2 regions of the Jeotgalibacillus haloalkalitolerans genome follow, and region 1 is predicted to be linked to the other one. Evidence: riboswitches for the same ligand, from Rfam matches in the RefSeq annotation. Region 1 holds a riboswitch; the other holds the start of a gene.
What was found. A riboswitch is a leader RNA that binds a small molecule or an ion and turns the genes downstream of it on or off. The one in region 1 is predicted to bind S-adenosylmethionine.
Positions count from the first base shown of each region.

Region 2: it holds a riboswitch for S-adenosylmethionine, as region 1 does, so the genes downstream of both, UFB30_RS01935 (2,3-diketo-5-methylthiopentyl-1-phosphate enolase) here and UFB30_RS14380 (bifunctional homocysteine S-methyltransferase/methylenetetrahydrofolate reductase) in region 1, are expected to answer to the same signal.

Region 1 is NZ_JAXQNN010000006.1:70,315-79,773, forward strand. It holds gene metH (methionine synthase) at 1-2,648, opposite strand, end outside; gene UFB30_RS14380 (bifunctional homocysteine S-methyltransferase/methylenetetrahydrofolate reductase) at 2,596-4,446, opposite strand; SAM riboswitch class I at 4,530-4,636, opposite strand; gene UFB30_RS14385 (DUF4352 domain-containing protein) at 4,956-5,486, opposite strand; gene UFB30_RS14390 (SOS response-associated peptidase) at 5,636-6,277, shown strand; gene UFB30_RS14395 (potassium channel family protein) at 6,301-6,957, opposite strand; gene UFB30_RS14400 (STAS domain-containing protein) at 6,987-7,733, opposite strand; gene UFB30_RS14405 (cobalamin B12-binding domain-containing protein) at 7,737-8,396, opposite strand; gene UFB30_RS14410 (DEAD/DEAH box helicase) at 8,489-9,459, opposite strand, start outside.
Region 2 is NZ_JAXQNN010000001.1:391,387-400,845, reverse strand. It holds gene UFB30_RS01955 (sugar ABC transporter substrate-binding protein) at 1-1,018, opposite strand, end outside; gene mtnA (S-methyl-5-thioribose-1-phosphate isomerase) at 1,251-2,300, opposite strand; gene mtnK (S-methyl-5-thioribose kinase) at 2,297-3,511, opposite strand; gene UFB30_RS01940 (sulfite oxidase-like oxidoreductase) at 3,527-4,189, opposite strand; SAM riboswitch class I at 4,449-4,570, opposite strand; SAM riboswitch class I at 5,162-5,270, shown strand; gene UFB30_RS01935 (2,3-diketo-5-methylthiopentyl-1-phosphate enolase) at 5,347-6,564, shown strand; gene UFB30_RS01930 (2-hydroxy-3-keto-5-methylthiopentenyl-1-phosphate phosphatase) at 6,569-7,234, shown strand; gene UFB30_RS01925 (methylthioribulose 1-phosphate dehydratase) at 7,231-7,863, shown strand; gene UFB30_RS01920 (1,2-dihydroxy-3-keto-5-methylthiopentene dioxygenase) at 7,863-8,405, shown strand; gene UFB30_RS01915 (GntR family transcriptional regulator) at 8,694-9,062, shown strand; gene UFB30_RS01910 (ABC transporter ATP-binding protein) at 9,059-9,459, shown strand, end outside.

The sequences.
Region 1 (9,459 bases):
TTAAGCACACCTACTGCTGCTTCCCTTGTTGGTCTCGGCTCCTGTGCCTGAAGCTTTTCCTGTTTGGCGAGAATTTCTTCGCTGAGCTTTGCACGCTCAAGCTCATCCTGCAGCTGGTTGGCAAGGCTGAGTCCGTTCATGGCGTCTTTTGCATATAAGACGAGTCCATCATAATTGTTTGAGATCTTCGAATCTACAAATTTACGTGACAGGGCTGCACCCCCAACCAGGATTGGTACTTCAAGTCCTTTTTCACGCATATCCCCGGCAGTAATGACCATTTGCTGCGCTGATTTAACCAGCAGACCTGATAAACCGACAATATCCGGTTTTTCACGTTCAATCGCCTCAATTAACTCAGGCGGCGTTACTTTGATCCCGAGGTCCACTACCTCATATCCGTTATTACTTAAAATAATTTCAACGAGGTTTTTACCGATATCGTGCACGTCTCCTTTAACGGTTGCAAGGATCACTTTCCCTTTGGAAGAAGACTCATCAGTTGCTTCCATATGCGGTTCAAGGAAGGCAACGGCTGCTTTCATCACTTCAGCACTCTGGAGCACTTCGGCAACGATCAGCTGATTATCATTGAACAGTCTGCCTACTTCTTTCATACCCGTCATTAAAGGCCCGTTAATGATCGACAACGGCTCATCAAACTCTTTTAGTGCCTGTTCCAGGTCGGGAAGCAGTCCTTCTTTCGTTCCTTCAACGACATAATAGGCTAGCCTTTCATCCAGCGTCATATCCGGAAGATCAGAAATGGTTTCTTTCTTTTTCCCACGGTAAAATGCCGTGAAGTCAGCGAGTGTTTCGTCAGTGGTTTCAAATAAAAGCTTTTCAGCCATTTTGACTTCTTCAGGATCAATGGAGGCAAAGCGTTCAAGCTTTTCTGTGTTAACAATCGCATAATCCAGACCAGCGAGTGTACAGTGATACAGGTATACAGCGTTTAACACTTCACGTCCAACCGGCGGGAGACCGAATGAAACATTACTGACGCCCAGCACAGTCTGCGTCTCCGGAAAGGCTTCTTTAATTAACCGGATCCCTTCAACTGTGGCGTTGGCGGAACCGATATACTGCTCATCACCTGTTCCGACCGGGAAGACAAGCGGATCAAAAATAATATCTGTCGGATCCACACCGTAATCTTCTGTTAAAATTTTGTAGGAGCGTTCAGCAATTTCAAGCTTTCTTTCAGCTGTCACACCCATTCCTTTTTCATCAATCGTGCCGACAACCAGTGCGGCACCGTATTGTTTGGCAAGCGGTACAACTGCATCAAAACGTTCCAGTCCGTCTTCAAGGTTGATTGAATTGATAATTGACTTACCCTGTGAATAGCGCAGCGCCTTTTCAATGACCTTTTCGTCAGTTGAATCAATGACAAGCGGCACTTTAACTTTTTTAACGACTTCCTGCATAAAGACTTCCATGTCCGCTTCTTCTTCACGATCGGGGTCCGCAAGACAGATATCAATGACATGCGCACCCTTTTTCACCTGGGCGCGTGCAATTTCAGAAGCCTCTTCAATTTTACCTTCTGCGATCAGGCGCTTGAATTTTCTTGAGCCGATGACGTTTGTACGCTCACCGATCATCAGCGGGCGCATCGACGGATCATCATAGATCAGCGGCTCAATACCGGATACCGTGTGCTCTTTTTTAGGCTTATGTCTACGCGGCTCATAATGCTTCATGGCTTCAGCGATCGCTTTGATATGTGCAGGCGTTGTCCCGCAGCAGCCGCCAACAATGTTCAGCCAGCCTTTTTCAGCAAATCCGCTCAGCTTTTTCGCAAGGGTCTCAGGTGTTTCATGATAGACACCTTCTTCATCAGGCAGTCCGGCATTCGGATAACAGCTGACATAAGACTGATTGATTTCTGAAAGTGAACGGATATGATCCTGCATAAACTCAGGTCCTGTTGCGCAGTTCAGCCCCACGGATACAGGGTTCATATGCTCAACGCTGATATAAAAAGAGTCTATTGTCTGACCCGCAAGCGTTGTTCCCATCGGCTCAATTGTCCCTGAGATCATCAGCGGCAGTTCTTTACCTGTTTTCTTGAATGCATCCTGAATACCGAGGAAGGCACTTTTAACGTTCAGTAAATCCTGACTCGTCTCAATTAATAACAGATCCGCACCGCCATCGATCAGCCCTTTTGCCTGTTCAGCATAAGACGCTTTCAACTGTTCAAAAGTGGCGCCTCCTGTTACGCTTAACGTTTTTGTTGTAGGACCCATAGAGCCTGCAACAAATCGCGGGCGCTCTTCAGTAGACCATTTCGCAGCGGATTTTTTCGCAATTTCAGCGCCAAGACGAGACAGTTTATACGCATCAGAAGCGATATCATACTCTTCCAGCACCACGCTCATACTGCCAAATGTATTAGTTTCCACGATATCTGCACCTGCTTCAAAGTAGGCGTCATGGATTTTTTCTAATAAATCCGGACGTGTACGGTTCAGGTTTTCGTTACACCCTTCAAGGTCTTCCCCACCGAAATCTTCTGCTGTCAGGTTCGCATCCTGTAGCATCGTGCCCATCGCACCGTCCATAATCAGGATTCTTTTCTCAAGCTGTTCATTGAATAATGTGCGCACGTTGGTTTCCTCCTCGCTTTGCCGCCTGCTCATTGGCATAGCGTGTTAGTTCTGCTGTCATTTCATAGCGCATAAATGGTGTAATCAGGTAGATGCCATTAAACAGATCAAGCGCTGTATCAATTAGAGACTTTGTAATCGCAAGCCCTTCCTGATATGACTTTTCACGATCTCCTGACACTGCAGCCATGCGGTCTCTTACCTGCTCAGTCAATTTGATACCCGGTACTTCATTATGCAGAAAATCTGCATTTTTACTGCTTGTCAGCGGCATCAGACCAATATATACAGGTTTGCCAAGATCTTTTACTGCTTCAGCTGTCTGAATCAGCTTTTCCTCTGAAAATACAGGCTGACTCATAAAGTAATCAGCGCCGGCTGAGATTTTTTTCTCAAGACGCTGTACCGCTCTTTCCACACTTCTGACATTCGGGTTAAAAGCGGCGCCAATGGTAAAGGATGCTTTTTCTCCGAGGTCTTTCCCTGACATGGACATCCCGTTATTCAGCTGTTGAATCATTTCGATCAGTTCAAACGATGATACGTCGTAAACTGAAGCCGCACCAGGGAAATCCCCAACCTTTGTCGGATCACCTGTGACAGCAAGTATATCGTGAAGTCCAAGTGTATGAAGTCCCATCAGGTGACTTTGGAGGCCGATCAGGTTACGGTCTCTGCACGTTAAATGAACGAGCGGACGCACACCCTGCTGCTTAATCAAATAACCGAGTGATTCATTGGAAACGCGCGGGCTTGCCAGGGAATTATCAGCAAGTGTAACGGCATCCGCTCCTGCTGCGCCTAGTGCTTTCGCGCCTTCAATAAAGGTATCTGTATACAGCTTTTTAGGAGGGTCCAGTTCAACAATGACTGACTTGCGGTCTCTGACAATGTCTGTGAGCGGCTCAGGCAGATCCTTCTGTCTTGAGCGCACCACGATTTTTTCAGCTTTCTCTACTCTTTTTTCAGTAATTGGTTCAAGACCTTTCAAAGCCCGACTGAATGCTCTGATATGATCAGGTGTCGTTCCGCAGCACCCACCAAGCAGTCTCACGCCCTGTTCTCTGAATGCAGGCGCCACCTCTCCAAAATAATCGGCATTGTTGCTGTACTGAAGAGAACCTTCTGAGTAAGATGGAAGACTGGCATTTGGATAACAGGACAGATACGCCTTTTCCGGCAGCGGCACCTGCTCAAGTGACTTAATCATATGGAATGGTCCCTGCCTGCAATTCAGCCCGACTACATCCGCTCCAAGCTGTTCAAGCTCAAGCAGTGCTTCAGCGACCGGCTTACCATTTTGCATGACATCCGGCTCCTGAACCGAAATATGCGCGATAATTGGCAGATCCGTTTCTTTTCTGGCAATTTCAATGACTGCTGCCAGTTCCTCAAAATCGTAATACGTTTCAAACAGTAAACCGTCTACTCCCTCTAACAGTAAACAGTAAAGCTGTTCCCGGAATGTCCGCTTAATTTCATTCAGATCAATGGACTGTGGACGGAAGCTTCTGATCCCGCCGATTGTACCGAGAATAAACGTATCTTCTTTTGCCGCAGCCTTCGCGTTTTTAACAGCTGCAGTATTAATTTCTTTTACTTTTTCCTCGAGACCGTATCGCTCAAGCTTATGATAATTTGCTCCATAAGTATTTGTCTGAATGACATCTGCTCCTGCATCTATATAAGCCTGATGAATCTGCTGTATATGTGTTGCATGTGAAAGATTTAATTCTTCAAAGCACTGGTCAGAACCATATGAATACAGGAGGGTTCCCATTGCGCCATCACCAATCAGTATCCGTTTTTTCATTTCTTCAAGTAAATTCATTTCGTCACCCTTCCTGCTTAATAACGTGTATATACAAAAAAGCCCTCTTTCATCATAGATAAGAAGGCTTTAGACAACTAAGCTTCTTATCTTCCCTGCCTATTTGCAGGATGGATTTAGCACCTTTTCACTGATGTGAAGGTTGCTGAGGTTTCAACGGGCCTTGTCCCTACGCCTCTCTTGATAAGAATCCACGCTATTCAATTAATTATGACAACTTTACAAGAAAGAGGGCTGTTGTGTCAATAGGAGCGGTGATTAAAGTGTATTTAAATGTGATCTGGTTCATTCTCTTAAAAAAAGAGCCCGGGACCAGGCCTCAGACTCTTGAATCGTTTCGCTGCGCTTCAGGCGGACGCTTTCCGGACGGAGGTTGCTGAGCCTCCTCAGCCTGCGGCTTCCGGGGTCTCAGCTTCCCTCTATTCGTCCCGGAGTCGCCGCCTTCCGCTCCGCTACACTAATATTTCATTAAAAATTCTATATTTTTACTCTACATATTTAAAAACAACTTAATCTAAAGATGTAATTCCCGGCAGTCTCCATTCAACTTCTTCTTCACCGATTGTGCCTAAGAGTTTGAATGCAGTTGTTGATGCTGATTCGTATTGCAGTGAGCCTTCAGCTGTTTCTCCTGCTGCGATTGTCCATTCTGATGGATCGCCGTATGCCGTTTTCTCTTCGTCTGAAAGATCTGTCAGTGTAAAGTCTTCTGATGATAATGATACTTCTTCTTCACCGTTATTGGTCACTGTCATGTTAATTTCAAACATACGGTTTGTGTCATCGATCTGTTCTGCTACGCCTGTGTCAGTAACTGTTAGCGTGATGTCACCCGCTGTCACTTCGTCCCCAACGAGATACAGTTCAGGTTCAGCGCTTTCTTCGCTTTCAGACTCCTCTGCTGAAGTATCCTCTGTCTCTTCTGCCGCTTCTTCTGTTGCTGTTTCTTCTTCTGTTTCTGCTGACTCTGATGATTCGTCTGAGCAGGCTGCCAGCATAAGTGCAGCTGCCATTGCAGATACTAACCAAAATTTCTTCATATGGAAAACCCTCCTGAATATGTATGTCTGGGTTCAGTATGATTCGTAAATCGAAACAAATCAACTAATTACCTTTAAAAGGAAATAAGTTTAAATCTTCTCTATCTTCGCAATATTTTGTTAGAATTCATTTAAAGGAGAGATGTATAATGTGCGGAAGATTTTCGCTGGTAGAAGCGATGTATAATCTGCAGCAATATTATCAATTCGAAATGCGAGATGATTTTCTTTATACACCTAACGAAAACCTTGCACCGAGTCAGCAGGCTGCAGCTGTCGTTCAGTTAAATGGCACCCGTTATCCAGCTTCATTCAGGTGGGGGCTGATTCCGCCATTTGCAAAAGATGAAAAGATTGGTTACAAAACGTTTAATGCGCGGTCTGAAACAGTAGCAGAAAAGCCAAGCTTCAGGAAAGCCTTTGGGTCAAAGCGCTGTCTTATACCGGCAAGCTCGTTTTATGAATGGAAAAAGTCAGGGAAAGAAAAACAGCCTTTTGAGATTAAGAGGCTTGACGGAGAACCGATCACATTTGCAGGCTTATGGGAGTCATGGCGGAATGGGGACGAGATCATCAGAAGCTGTACAATCTTAACAACTGAACCAAATGATCTGATGGCTGATATTCATAACAGAATGCCCGTTATACTTGAGAAAGACAGGTTCAATCAGTGGCTGAATCCGGAAGAAAATAAAGACTCTCTTAAACAGCTCCTGAAGCCATGTGCAAACGGGCTGCTGAAGGCTGAAGCAATTTCAGACGACAGATTTAAAAGGTCCGGCACCTCTTAGTTAAGAGATGACGGACCTTTTTGTTATACACCCTGTTTTTCAAAACGGTGAAGCTTTCTATTCTCACCAATGACAATCAGAACATCGTCTTTTTCAATCCGGTCATCCCCGCTAGGTGATACAAGCATATCGTGCCTTCTGTAAATTCCGACAATGTTACAGCCAAATCGGTTTCTGACATTCAGTGCAGCGATTGTTTTGCCGATAATTTTTGGCGTTGCCTTAATTTCGACCATTGAATGCTCTTCAGACAGTTCAACATAATCAATAAAATGCTTTGAAGCCAGACGGTGGGCAATTCGTCGTGCCATATCTTTTTCGGGACGGATGACACGTGTTGCACCTATCTTTTCAAGAACCTTCTGATGATACAGACTGGAGGCTTTTACCCAGATTTCCTTGACTCCAAGATCAGTGAGAATAATCGTTGTTAAAATACTTGCTTCAATATTTTCCCCAAATGATACAACAACCAGATCAAAGTTTCTGATTCCGGCCTGAATCAGAAGCTGTTCATCCTGTGCATCTCCCTGGATGACATGTGTAGCAATATCAAAGTATTTATCCACTAACTCTGCATTGCGGTCCATCGCAAACACTTCTGCACCGATTTCGTGGAATTCTTCAACAAGATGTCCACCAAAGCTGCCCAGTCCGAGTACTGCAAATTGTTTGTTCATGTCAATCCTTCTTTCTCATTCACTTACTTTTAATAAACAATACGTGAGAGCTTATCCTCCAGGTTATTTATAAAAGTAAGCTTTTGCATCGTTTTGATCTGATGAAGAAATGGAGCGTGCTCCGGCTTCACTCCGGTTATTGTACACTCAGTTCCGAACAGTGAAAAGCCTTTAATCATTTTTATTAATTCATCAACACCTGCGTTGTCCATCTGACCGACTGATTGCAGGTCTATAATCACTTCATCGATGTGATTCGCATAAATATTATTTAAAATCCGCTGCTGATTATTTTGGATCAGAGTAACGTTTAAATCCCCGAAGATTGGGATCAGCACAATCGCACCAGTTAAATGTATGGCAGCAGTACTTAATTCATTAATACGTACAAATGACTTTTCAAGTTCATTCTTTTTTAAAATCAGTTCCATATCACTTTCTTCAAGACGGCGCTGATGTTCTTTCACTTTATTCATCAGCTGAACAATCATATGATCTTCCTGCTGGAGGATCATAACCGCCTGGTGTTCATCCCACTCGATTTGGACGGTAAACAGTGAAATGGTTCCTTCTACAGTGACTAAATTCAACTCTAACTTTTCTACATGCTTATCCTGTATAAATCTGACGGCTTTTTCCCGGCTTTCATGATCAACCCAATCGAGAAATGAAGCGGATCTGCCAAGCAGTTTCAGTGCTTTGCCCGAAGCTTCTACTATATTTAATGAATGATCAATGATCACCACAGGCATCGGCATGGCATTAAGGTGGATCAACTTTTATTTTCCTCCTTTAGTGCGATCTGTCAGCCAGGCAGATAGCTCGCTTCCTTCCTGAATGATCGTTACCTTCGTGTCATCAGCTTTATCGAGCAGCTGATCAGGAAGTGATAGGAATCTTCCGCCGATCAGCAGTTCAATGTTTTCAAAGCGTTCCATCAGTCTCTGTATATATGAAGGGACTTTTTCTCCCTGCTTCAGCATACTTGCCGACATCCCTATCACATCCGGCTCCCAGTTCACTGCCATTGTTAATACAAACTCAACAGGCAGATTAGCACCCATAAGGCGGACTTCATAGCCATTTTCCTCAAAGATCTGTGCAATCATACGGATGCCAAGGTCATGCTCCTCCTGTTCAACACAGAAAAATAAAGCTCTTCCCTGATCCTGTACTTTATTTTTAATTCTTGGCAGTAAAACTTCATGCTTATAACGCGCCAGTGTAAAATCACACGTAGTCGTTGCAAGGTGTTCATCTGCAACTGAGATTTCATTCTCCTGCCACTTCTTTCCGATCTCAACCATTGCAGGTGTCAACAGTTGATAAAATATATCTTCAGTGGAAGTTCCATTTTCCACTTCATTCATGACATACTCCCATGCCTTTTCCTGATCTCCATCAAGCAGAACATGTGTGAAATCCGTTACGGTTTCCATGATATGATCACTCCTTAATTTTTCGAGTGTCTAACTTATATACAGATTTTCGTTGTTCTGCTACAGAAAGTCAACTATTCCACTTTCAGGGTTCAGACAGACTGCCACTCACCGCGGTACATCGTCACCTCTTCAAGCTCTACACCCAATTCCTTTGTATATCGCTTAATTTTTTTCACTTCCCCCGGGGTCACAAAGGATAGAACCGTTCCCTTTGCTCCTGCCCGGCCTGTTCTGCCTGAACGGTGGATATACTGATCAAGTGATTCGGCAGCATCCATATGAATCACATAAGTGACTTCCTCAATATCAAGCCCTCTTGTTGCAAGGTCTGTCGCTAACAGAAGCGGCAGCTCGCCCTTACGGAATTTACGCATTGAGGCTGCTCTTTCTTCTTTCGTCAAGTCACTATGCAGCACAGCGATTTCAAGGTTTTTGTAGTTCAGTTTTTCTGCAGCCGTCATAACATCAAGTACTTCCTGCATGAATGCCAATGACTTTTCCTGTTTCATGGAATCCATCCGGACCATTCTTCTGATCATATCGATTTTTTCACGGTGCTCGCAGACCATATACTGATGACGGACATCTCCCTGCAGTACTTCTTCACGCCCTACTTTAATGACCTCAGGGGACTTCATGATTCCTTTACCGTCTTCAATTACTTCCTCAGGTAAAGTGGCGGAAAACATCGCCATCTGTCTCTGATCAGCAAGCGTGCTTTTAATGATCTGTCCAATTGACTCTCTATGTTCCGGCAAAAGAAGCTGATCTGCTTCATCCAGGATTACGGTTCTGATCTCATGTGTTTTCAGTTTCTTTTGTTTAATCAGCTCAAGAATTCTGCCTGGTGTACCGACGATCACATGCGGCTGTTTTTTCAACTTTTCAAGCTGTCTTTTCGGGTTCGCTCCACCAATAATGGATGCAGATTTCATTCCGGCATCTTTCCCCCACTGCTGCAGCACATCGAGTATCTGCATTGACAGCTCCTTAGATGGGGCAAGGATCAATGCCTGTGGAAGCTTTTGATCAGCCTTAAGGTTTTCAATCAGGGGCAACA
Region 2 (9,459 bases), on a different contig from region 1:
CGACTGAAGGGTCAAGTGCATAGATCGATGGTGTTTCTTCACCTGCAATTTTCTGATACAGGAATCTTACCTGGACCCCGGCTACTTCAGCAGGATCTGTTGCAGCGGTTGTCACCCAGGGACTGTTTTCCTCCTGCATGATCTGAAGGTCTTCATCACTTAAGTCAATGCCGTACACTTTAATTTCATCGCGTCCTGCCTGCTGAATCGCACGCGTCACGCCTTTTGCGAATTCATCGTATGGTGCGAATACTGCATCAATTGAGCCTTCTTCAGGATATTTTTTCAGTACAGCTTCCATCTGGTTTTGTGAATCAAGTGCTGTATTATTACTGACGCTCCCAAAGCGTGCCACTTCTGAAACGTTCGGGTAGTGCTCGAGGAATGCTTCATAAATGACGTTACGTCTTTCAAGCGGAGTAAAGCCGCCAGCCCATACGTATACAATATTTCCTTCTCCATCAATGTCCTGTGCCATCTGTTTCAGCGTGCCCCATGCAAGACTGTAATCATCCTGGCTGATCGCTGTTACGCCGTCTACAGTAATGTCGTTATCAAATGTTACGACAGAGATGCCTTTTTCAAGCGCTTCTTCCACACCCTGGTTTAGTGCTTCTGCACGGCCGTGGTCGATCAGAATACCATCAACCCCCTGATTAATCGCTGTTTGAAGATGGTTAGCCATTTGTGATAAATCATTGTTTGCATTGTAAATTTGTACTTCTCCGCCGAATTTTTCGACCTGCGCTTCAAGTCCGCTTACATACTGTGAAGCGAATGTGCCTGTTGAAAATTCCATGATTGCAGCGATTTTAAGCGGCTTGTCTACTGCTGCCGGAATTTCTGCGTCGCTTGCCTGTGAGGCTTGGTCAGTTGAAGCTTCTTCAGCTGCTTCAGTTGATTCTTCTGCTACTGCTTCGTCCGGTGCTTCCTCTTCTTGAGAAGAAGGCTGCTGGTCGGTACATGCTGCAAGGATGAATGTTAGTAAGAGTAAAAGTAAAGTAAGTCCTTTTTTCATTTTCTGCACTCCTTTAAAAGGTTAATTTGGTAAAGTGTCAGGGTAAAATGGTGTCCTATATTCGGGCTGATGATTTCCGCTTCGGGCGGACGCTTTCCGGACGGAGGTTGCTGAGCCTCCTCACCTTCGGTTGCGGGGTCTCAGCTTCCCTCTAATCGTCCCGGAGTCGCCGCCCTCCGCTCCAATCATCTGCTGTGCATAAACTTTGATATTCTTTTATAAGTCAGTAATTTTAAACCGTTACACCTTCAAACAATGCTTTTAATTTTGTCTGGTAATCTCCCGTCACAATCCCTTTTTCCGTCACGATGCCTGAGATTAAACCGTGTGGCGTGACGTCGAATGCCGGGTTGAATACGTTGATGTCTTCCGGTGCGATGCGCTTGCCGCCGATATGGGTGATTTCTTCTGCGTGCCTTTCTTCAATCACGATGTCATCGCCGGTTGCTGTTTCGAGATCAATGGTGGATAGCGGTGCAGCTACGTAGAATGGGATACCGTGGGCTTTTGCTAAAATGGCAAGGCCGTATGTACCGATTTTGTTTGCTGTGTCGCCATTGGCTGTAATTCTGTCGGCACCTACTAAAATTGCATCGATATTTTTCGTTTTAAGTACATGAGCAGCCATGTTGTCTGTGATCAGCGTGACGGCAATGTCTGCCTGCTGGAGTTCCCATGCAGTCAGCCTTGCTCCCTGCAGGACTGGTCTCGTTTCAGTTGCATATACGTGAATATCAGAACCCTGCTCTTTTGCGATATAAAATGCGCCAAGTGCTGTACCGTATTTGGAAGTAGCGATTGCGCCTGTATTGCAGTGAGTGAGAACCGTTGCGTCATCAGGAAGCAGCGAAAAGCCGTACTCCCCAATGCGCTTACACGTTTCTTCATCCTGCTGTTGAATCAGGATTGCCTCTGTTTCAAGGCGCTCAATTACTTTCGCAGCAGAGGCTTCTTCTTCAGCTGCTTTGAGTAACCTCTGAAGCGCCCATGACAGGTTAACCGCTGTCGGACGGGAGGAATTCAGATAGACTGCTTTTACAGCAAGCTCTGACTTCAGAATCTCAAGCTCATTCAGCCCGCTGTTTTTCGCCCACAGAGCAAGCCCGAAAGCTGCTGTGATCCCGATTGCAGGTGCGCCTCGTACTTTCAATTCTGTTATGCTGTTCCACACATCTTCAATTGTTTTTAAAAAGATATATTCCACTTCTCGGGGAAGCTTCTGCTGATTTAACAGACGAATTGCATCGCCTTCCCAGATGACCGGTTTAATAAAATTCGTCATTTTGCCAGCCCCTTCAGATAAGCAGTCAGGCTTTTCGGCGAGCGCCATACAGAACGGTTGAAAATCAGTGATCTGCCCGTTTCAATCGCGCGCTGCTGTGCCTGCAGTCTGCCTGTTTCGTCTTCAATTCCATCAATATCTTCAACATGTGCAAGGCCGATGATGCGGCGGATCGTTTTACAGCCGGCAAATCCGAGCGTATCCTGCCAGATCTTTTCAAGTACGTAATCTGCATACTGATCTGTCCGCTGTCTCTCTTCAAAGCCTTTTTCTAACAGCAGCTCGCGGTAGCGCTTTTCAAATACTGCCCAAGTCTGTTCGATCGTCTCAAGCAGGTAGTCACTGATCTCATGACGATTACTTTCATCCGCTCTTTCCTGCTGGGCAATATAGTTTAGCGTCAGGTTAGCAATGAATGCACCGATATCAAAGCCTGCCGGACCATAGAATGCAAATTCAGGGTCAATTACTTTTGTAGACTCTTCCGTTACAAACACACTGCCTGTATGAAGGTCTCCGTGCAGCAATGTTTCTCCTTCAGTCAGGAATTGTTTTTTCAATTTTGCGACTTCAAAGATTAGACGATCGTCCTGCCACAGTGACTCCACTGCTTCCTGAAGATTTTCAGGGTAGGAATTGGATTCAGCATTCTGATATGGGTCTGTGAAAACAAGTTTTTCAGTAATATCACACAAGTCCGGATTCACAAACTGACGTGCCAGCTTTTTCTTTTCAATCGGTCCAAGCGCTTCATCAGAGGCGTTGAACAGGTTTTCAGCAAGATACGTTCCGATATGTTCTGAAATGTGAGGATAAAGGTTTCCTTCAAGTAACCCTTTTCTCAGAATCACGTGATCTGACAGGTCTTCCATTACTGTCACTGCATAGTCATCGTCATAATCGAATACTTCCGGTACAAGCGTCGGTACATATTTCGCTGCTTCCTGCAGTGCCTGGCGTTCAATACGTGCACGGTCGAGCGATAACGGCCAGCTTTCACCGACAACCTTTGCATAAGGCAGCGCCTGCTTAACGACAAGCGATTTGTCAGTCTGCAAATCCTTTACTATAAACACATAGTTCAGATTACCATCCCCAACTTCCTTACACGTTACCTGCTCTTTATCTGTAATGAGTCCCTTTTTCTCTAAATAAACGAGGACACTCTGTTCAGTAAATGGTTCATACACATGCTCACGTACATTTGTCATTGACGTTCCTCTCCTTTAATCAAATTCTTTTTTATGCCACTCATCTTCAGGAATATCTAAGTCCTCTCCTGAAAAACGCTCTTCTCTGAATACTTCTCCGTAATTGTGAAATCCGTTGCGTTCCCAGAACCCCGGGCGGTCTTCCTGTAAAAATTCAATTCCTCTGATCCACTTCACACTCTTCCAGAAATACAGGTGCGGTACGACCAGTCTGAATGGATAACCATGCTTGGCTGTCAGCGGCTTCCCTTCAAAAGAGTGCGCCAGCAGAATGTCTTCTTTTAGCAGATCCTCAAGCGGTAAGTTCGTCTCGTAGTCATGATCTCCATAAATCATAACGTGCTTCGTGCCTTCAGGGATCTCAAAATCTTTCAGCAAATCCTTTATTGTGACGCCGGTAAAAGCATTGTCAAACCTTGACCACCTTGTCACGCAGTGAATATCTTTTACGATTGTCGTCTGCGGCAGCTGCATGAGCTCGTCATAAGTGAATGTCTTTTTCGTTGCACCTTCTCCAAACAGCGTGAAATCCCATGTAGCAAGATTGTATTCAGGGACTTCGCCTTCATGCAGAATCGGAAATTTTTCTGTCAGCGTCTGACCAGGTGGAAGTCTGCCATCATGTGTATTTTTCTGTACCGGCGGCCGTGCTTTTTTCAACCGTTCTGCCTTACCCATTGTTTCACGCTCCTTGTTTGCTTCAAGCCGGCAGATGATTTCCGCTTCAGGCGGACGCTTTCCTGGATGAGCCGTTTTGTGGCTCCATTAGACCTCCTCGGCTTCGCCTGCGGGGTCTCAGCTTCCAACTAATCGTCCCGGAGTCGCCGCCTTACGCTCCAATCATCTGCTGTGCAAATTCACTAATTGCTTTTTATAAAAGTGAAAAATAAAAAGCCCCTTTCTAAGATAGAAAGAGGCAGAATTAGACTGATTCGACCTCTTATCTCTCAGACCATTACGTCTGTTGGATGTAGCACCGTGTCCCTGCTGTTATGTATACAGCGGGGCCGGTTGCCGGGCTTCATAGGGCCAATTCCCTCAGCCAACTCTCGATAAGAGTGGTATATGTAGTTGGATGTTTTTGGTTTATTGCGATTTCATAATTGCAAGTTTACGGAATAGAGTGACGGTTTGTCAACGGGTTTTTTAAATTTATTTTTTGGGGGCTTCCGGGAACCGCTGTTGACCTGCGTTTCAGGCGGACGCTTTCCGGACGGAGGTTGCTGAGCCTCCTCAGCCTGCGGCTTCCGGGGTCTCAGCTCCCCTCTATTCGTCCCGGAGTCGCCGCCCTCCACTCCGGTCAACAGCTGAGTTATCTTTGAAAAATATATAGTTGGTTGATCAACTATCTCTCATATTTTTACTTTGTTAAAAAATCATAGTACCTGCACAGCGGGTGATTGAAGCGTAAGGGGCTGCGGCAGGAAGGGACAGATGAGGCAATGGCGAAGCCTGCTGGCTCACCGCCCGGCCGCGGAAAGCGTCCCCCTGCAGCGTAAATCACCCGCCAATTTATAAAGCACATCACAATTTATACTCATAAATTCAAAAATCAAAAATATAATTTTCTGAAAAATCTGCTTGACGTTTTTGAAGATGTCTGCCATAATTCGGTACATGATTTTAAAACTAACTGAATACGTTATACAACTCTTATAAAGAGCAGGTGGAGGGACGAGCCCGATGAAACCCGGCAACCTGTTTCGGCTAACGCTGATTCAAGGTGCTAATTCTCACAGCGACAGCTGAAGGATAAGAGGAAGAACGTTCATTTTGATGTCCGCTTCCTCTTTGGGAGCGGATTTTTTATTTCTGTTTTTGAAAGGATGTCTTTTATGTCAAAAATCACAGCGACTTATCTTGTACATGATGCAAAAGGAAATTTGGAAAAAAAGGCTGAGTCTATTGCGCTTGGGCTGACGGTCGGTTCATGGACGGACCTACCCGCGGTTGATCAGGAGCAGTTAAAAAAACATAAGGGTGAAGTTGTCTCTGTCAGTGAAACAACGCCTTCAGATGCAGCGGCTCACCTCGGTGAGCGCAAGGCGGGACTGATTAAGATTGCGTATCCTGCGGCAAACTTCAGCGCTGATATTCCGGCGATCCTGACAACGATTTTTGGAAAGCTGTCACTTGATGGTGAAGTAAAGCTTGTAGATATTGAGCTTGATGAAGCACTTGAGCAGCAGTTCCCCGGTCCCCAGTTTGGAATTGATTCAATTAGAAACAAGCTTGGCGTACATGACCGCCCGCTTCTGATGAGTATTTTCAAGGGGATGATCGGCCGCGGAACAGATCTTTTCGAAGAACAGCTCCGTGCCCAGGCTGCAGGTGGGGTTGATCTTGTAAAGGATGATGAGATTTTATTTGATAATCCGCTCACCCCTTTTGAAGACCGGATCCGCCGAGGTGTGAAGGTGCTGAATGAAGAATATGAACGTACAGGTCACCGGACGTTATATGCAGTAAACCTTTCAGGCAGAACGTTTGATTTAAAAGAGAAAGCAAGAAAAGCAGTCTCGCTTGGTGCGAATGCATTACTGTTTAACGTTTTTGCTTACGGGCTTGATACACTGCAGAGTCTTGCTGAAGATCCATATATTGATGTACCGATTATGGCTCACCCTGCTGTATCCGGTGCATTTACAGCTTCACCGCTGTACGGCATTTCAAATCAGGTATTGCTTGGCAAACTGCTTCGTCTTGCAGGTGCAGACTTCGTGCTGTTCCCTTCTCCATATGGCAGTGTGGCGATGGAAAAAAGCGAAACATTTGCGATCAGGGATGCACTTACATCTGACAGCCGCCTGAAACGCGCATTCCCTGTGCCATCAGCCGGTATTCATCCAGGACTGGTTCCACAGCTGATTGAGGACTTTGGAAAAGACTCAATTATCAATGCCGGCGGCGGTATTCACGGTCACCCTGGAGGCGCGGCAGCCGGTGCAAAAGCTTTCCGTGATGCGATTGCTGAAGTTCAGGCAGGCGGTACGCTGGAAGATGCTGCCGCAAAGTCAGCAGAGCTTGAGAAGGCACTTGCATTATGGGGGTGAGCGCATGCCAAGCGTAATCTTTTGTGATTTTGATGGCACCATCACAAAATCCGACAACATCATTTCAATTATGCAGCACTTTGATCCCCCGGGCTGGGAGCCGATTAAAGATCAAATTCTTTCCCGGGAAATATCAATCCGCGAGGGCGTAGGGAAAATGTTCGCAACCCTCCCTTCTTCTCTAAAAGAAGAGATCATTCAGTATGTTGTCGAAACGGCTGAAATCCGTGATGGCTTTGGTGATTTTGTCAGCTATACAAGAAAAGAAAATGTCCCGCTGAATATCGTCAGCGGCGGCATCGATTTTTTCGTAAAGCCCATGCTAAAGCCTTACAACCTTGAAAATCAGCTTTACTGTAACGGCAGTGATTTTTCAGGAAATACAATTCAAATCACCTGGCCGCACACTTGTGATAAGCACTGTTCAAATGATTGCGGCTGCTGTAAACCAAGTATCATCAGGGAGCTTACAGATGAGCCTGTACAGAAAATCGTCATCGGCGATTCTGTTACAGATCTTGAAGCTGCAAAGCTCGCTGACCTGGTGTTTGTCTGTGGCGATTACCTTGAGGAAAAATGCAGGGAGCTGAATCTTCCATACAAGCGTTTTACTCATTTTGATGAAGTTGTTACCTATCTTGAACAGTCAAAGGAGGTTGTGCACCGTTGAAAACACTTGATCTTAAGAACCGCTGGCAGGAGCTTGCCGATGTAAAAGATGCTCTTGGTGCAAGAAACTGGTTCCCTGGTACAAGCGGCAACCTGTCGATCAAAGTATCCGATGACCCGCTTGAATTTCTGGTAACAGCAAGCGGCAAGGATAAGTACCAGCGGACAGATGAAGACTTTCTGTTAGTGGATCAGCACAGCCAGCCGGTTGAACAGACCGGATTGAAGCCTTCTGCTGAGACGCTTTTACATCAAAAAGTGTACGAACTGACAGACGCAGGCTGCTCCCTCCACATCCATACGGTCAGCAACAATGTGATTTCTGAGCTATACGCTGAAAAAGGTGAAATCACTTTTCAGCACCAGGAGCTCATTAAAGCTTTTAACCTGTGGGAGGAAGACGCTGTATTACGGGTGCCGATTATAGAAAACCCGGCACATATTCCGGATCTCGCAAACCTTTTAGCAGAACGGATTGAGGAAAATATTTTTGGTGTGCTAATCCGCAATCACGGCATTACCGTCTGGGGGCGGAATGCTTTTGAAGCAAAAAAGCATCTTGAAGCATTTGAATTTCTATTTGAGACACATCTCGCATTACGACTACAAACTCAGGGAGGAAGATCATAATGGCGACAATTACAATCAGAGATACACAGGAAGTTATCAAAGGTGAAGAACAGGTACAGGCATTCCTGTCTGACCAGGGTGTGTTATATGAAAAGTGGGATACTGCAAAGCTTCCGGAAGCACTTCAGGGTGTGACGGGGCTGTCTGATGAAGATAAAGAAACTGTTCTATCCGTATTTGACGGGGAGATCCGCGCACTGGCTGAGCGACGCGGTTATCATAACTGGGATGTGATCTCACTGAATGAGCAGACACCGGGTCTTGAGGATCTCCTGAAAAAGTTCGAGCAGGTACATACGCACACAGAAGACGAAGTGCGTGCCATCACTGCCGGATCAGGTATTTTCATTATCAAAAGCGAAGAAAAAGGCTACTTTGATGTAAATCTTGCACCTGGTGATGTGATTTCCGTACCGGTGAACACCCCTCACTTCTTTACGCTGACAGATGAGCGCGAAGTCGTGGCCGTACGCCTCTTCATCGAAAAAGAAGGCTGGGTCGCTCATCCATTTCACGACCCTGCATTTGAAGAAGCAAAATAAGCTGATGACCGCATCCTTTAAGGGGTGCGGTTTTTAATTTGTTGTGGTTTTTGGTATAGGTCTAATTACACTTTTCTACGAACCATACAGTTTTTTCTTTGAACATCCTCTTCTATTCTTTGAACCACGCATACTTTTCTACGAACATCACCTTCCATTCTCCGAACAACAGCGATTTTTCTACGAACCCCCCCCTACTAAAAAATATTTCCAAAACCTATTGACTAATACGTCATTTAGTTTTATGGTTAATTACATAAGTAACTAACCAATGAGGCGGGCGGTAATATGGACTATAAACTGAGAGAAGACGTTCCGATTTTCCAGCAGATCGCCGAAACGATTGAGTCAGGCATCCTTGAAGGGTCTTACAGCATCGGAGATCGTGTTCCTTCCACTAATGAATTCGCAAAGTTTTATCAGATCAACCCGGCTACTGCAGCTAAAGGCATTAACCAGCTTGTAGAGCAGGAAATTCTTTTTAAGAAAAGAGGCATCGGTATGTTTGTCGGAGATCAGGCAAGGGAGATTATCTTATCTAAACGGAAGGATCGTTTTTATCATGATTATATCGTTCCTTTGAAAACAGAGGCAGAAAAGCTGGGGATTAGTGAGAGTGAGCTGAATACACTACTTCGAAAGGGTGACCCGAAATGAAAATTGAGGTGCAGCAATTAGAGAAGCATTATGGCAGGAAGCAGGCGTTAAAACCTTTTAACCTGACGATTGAACCTGAAAAGATTATCGGACTGCTCGGCAGGAACGGGGCGGGAAAAACGACGCTTTTGCAGATGATGGCAGGTCATATCAAGCCTTCAGGCGGTCAGGTGCTGATCAATGGTGAAAAACCTTTTAATAATCGAAACGCGCTGCAGCATATCTGTCTGATCAGCGAAGCAAATAATTTTAAACGCAAGCTGAAAATCCGTGAAGTACTGAGAACAGCGAGCCGGTTTTATCCAAACTGGTCTCAGGGAACGGCTGATCGCTTATTGAAAACATTCAACCTCTCTCCTTCTCAAAATGCAAAAGGTTTATCTAAAGGGATGGAGTC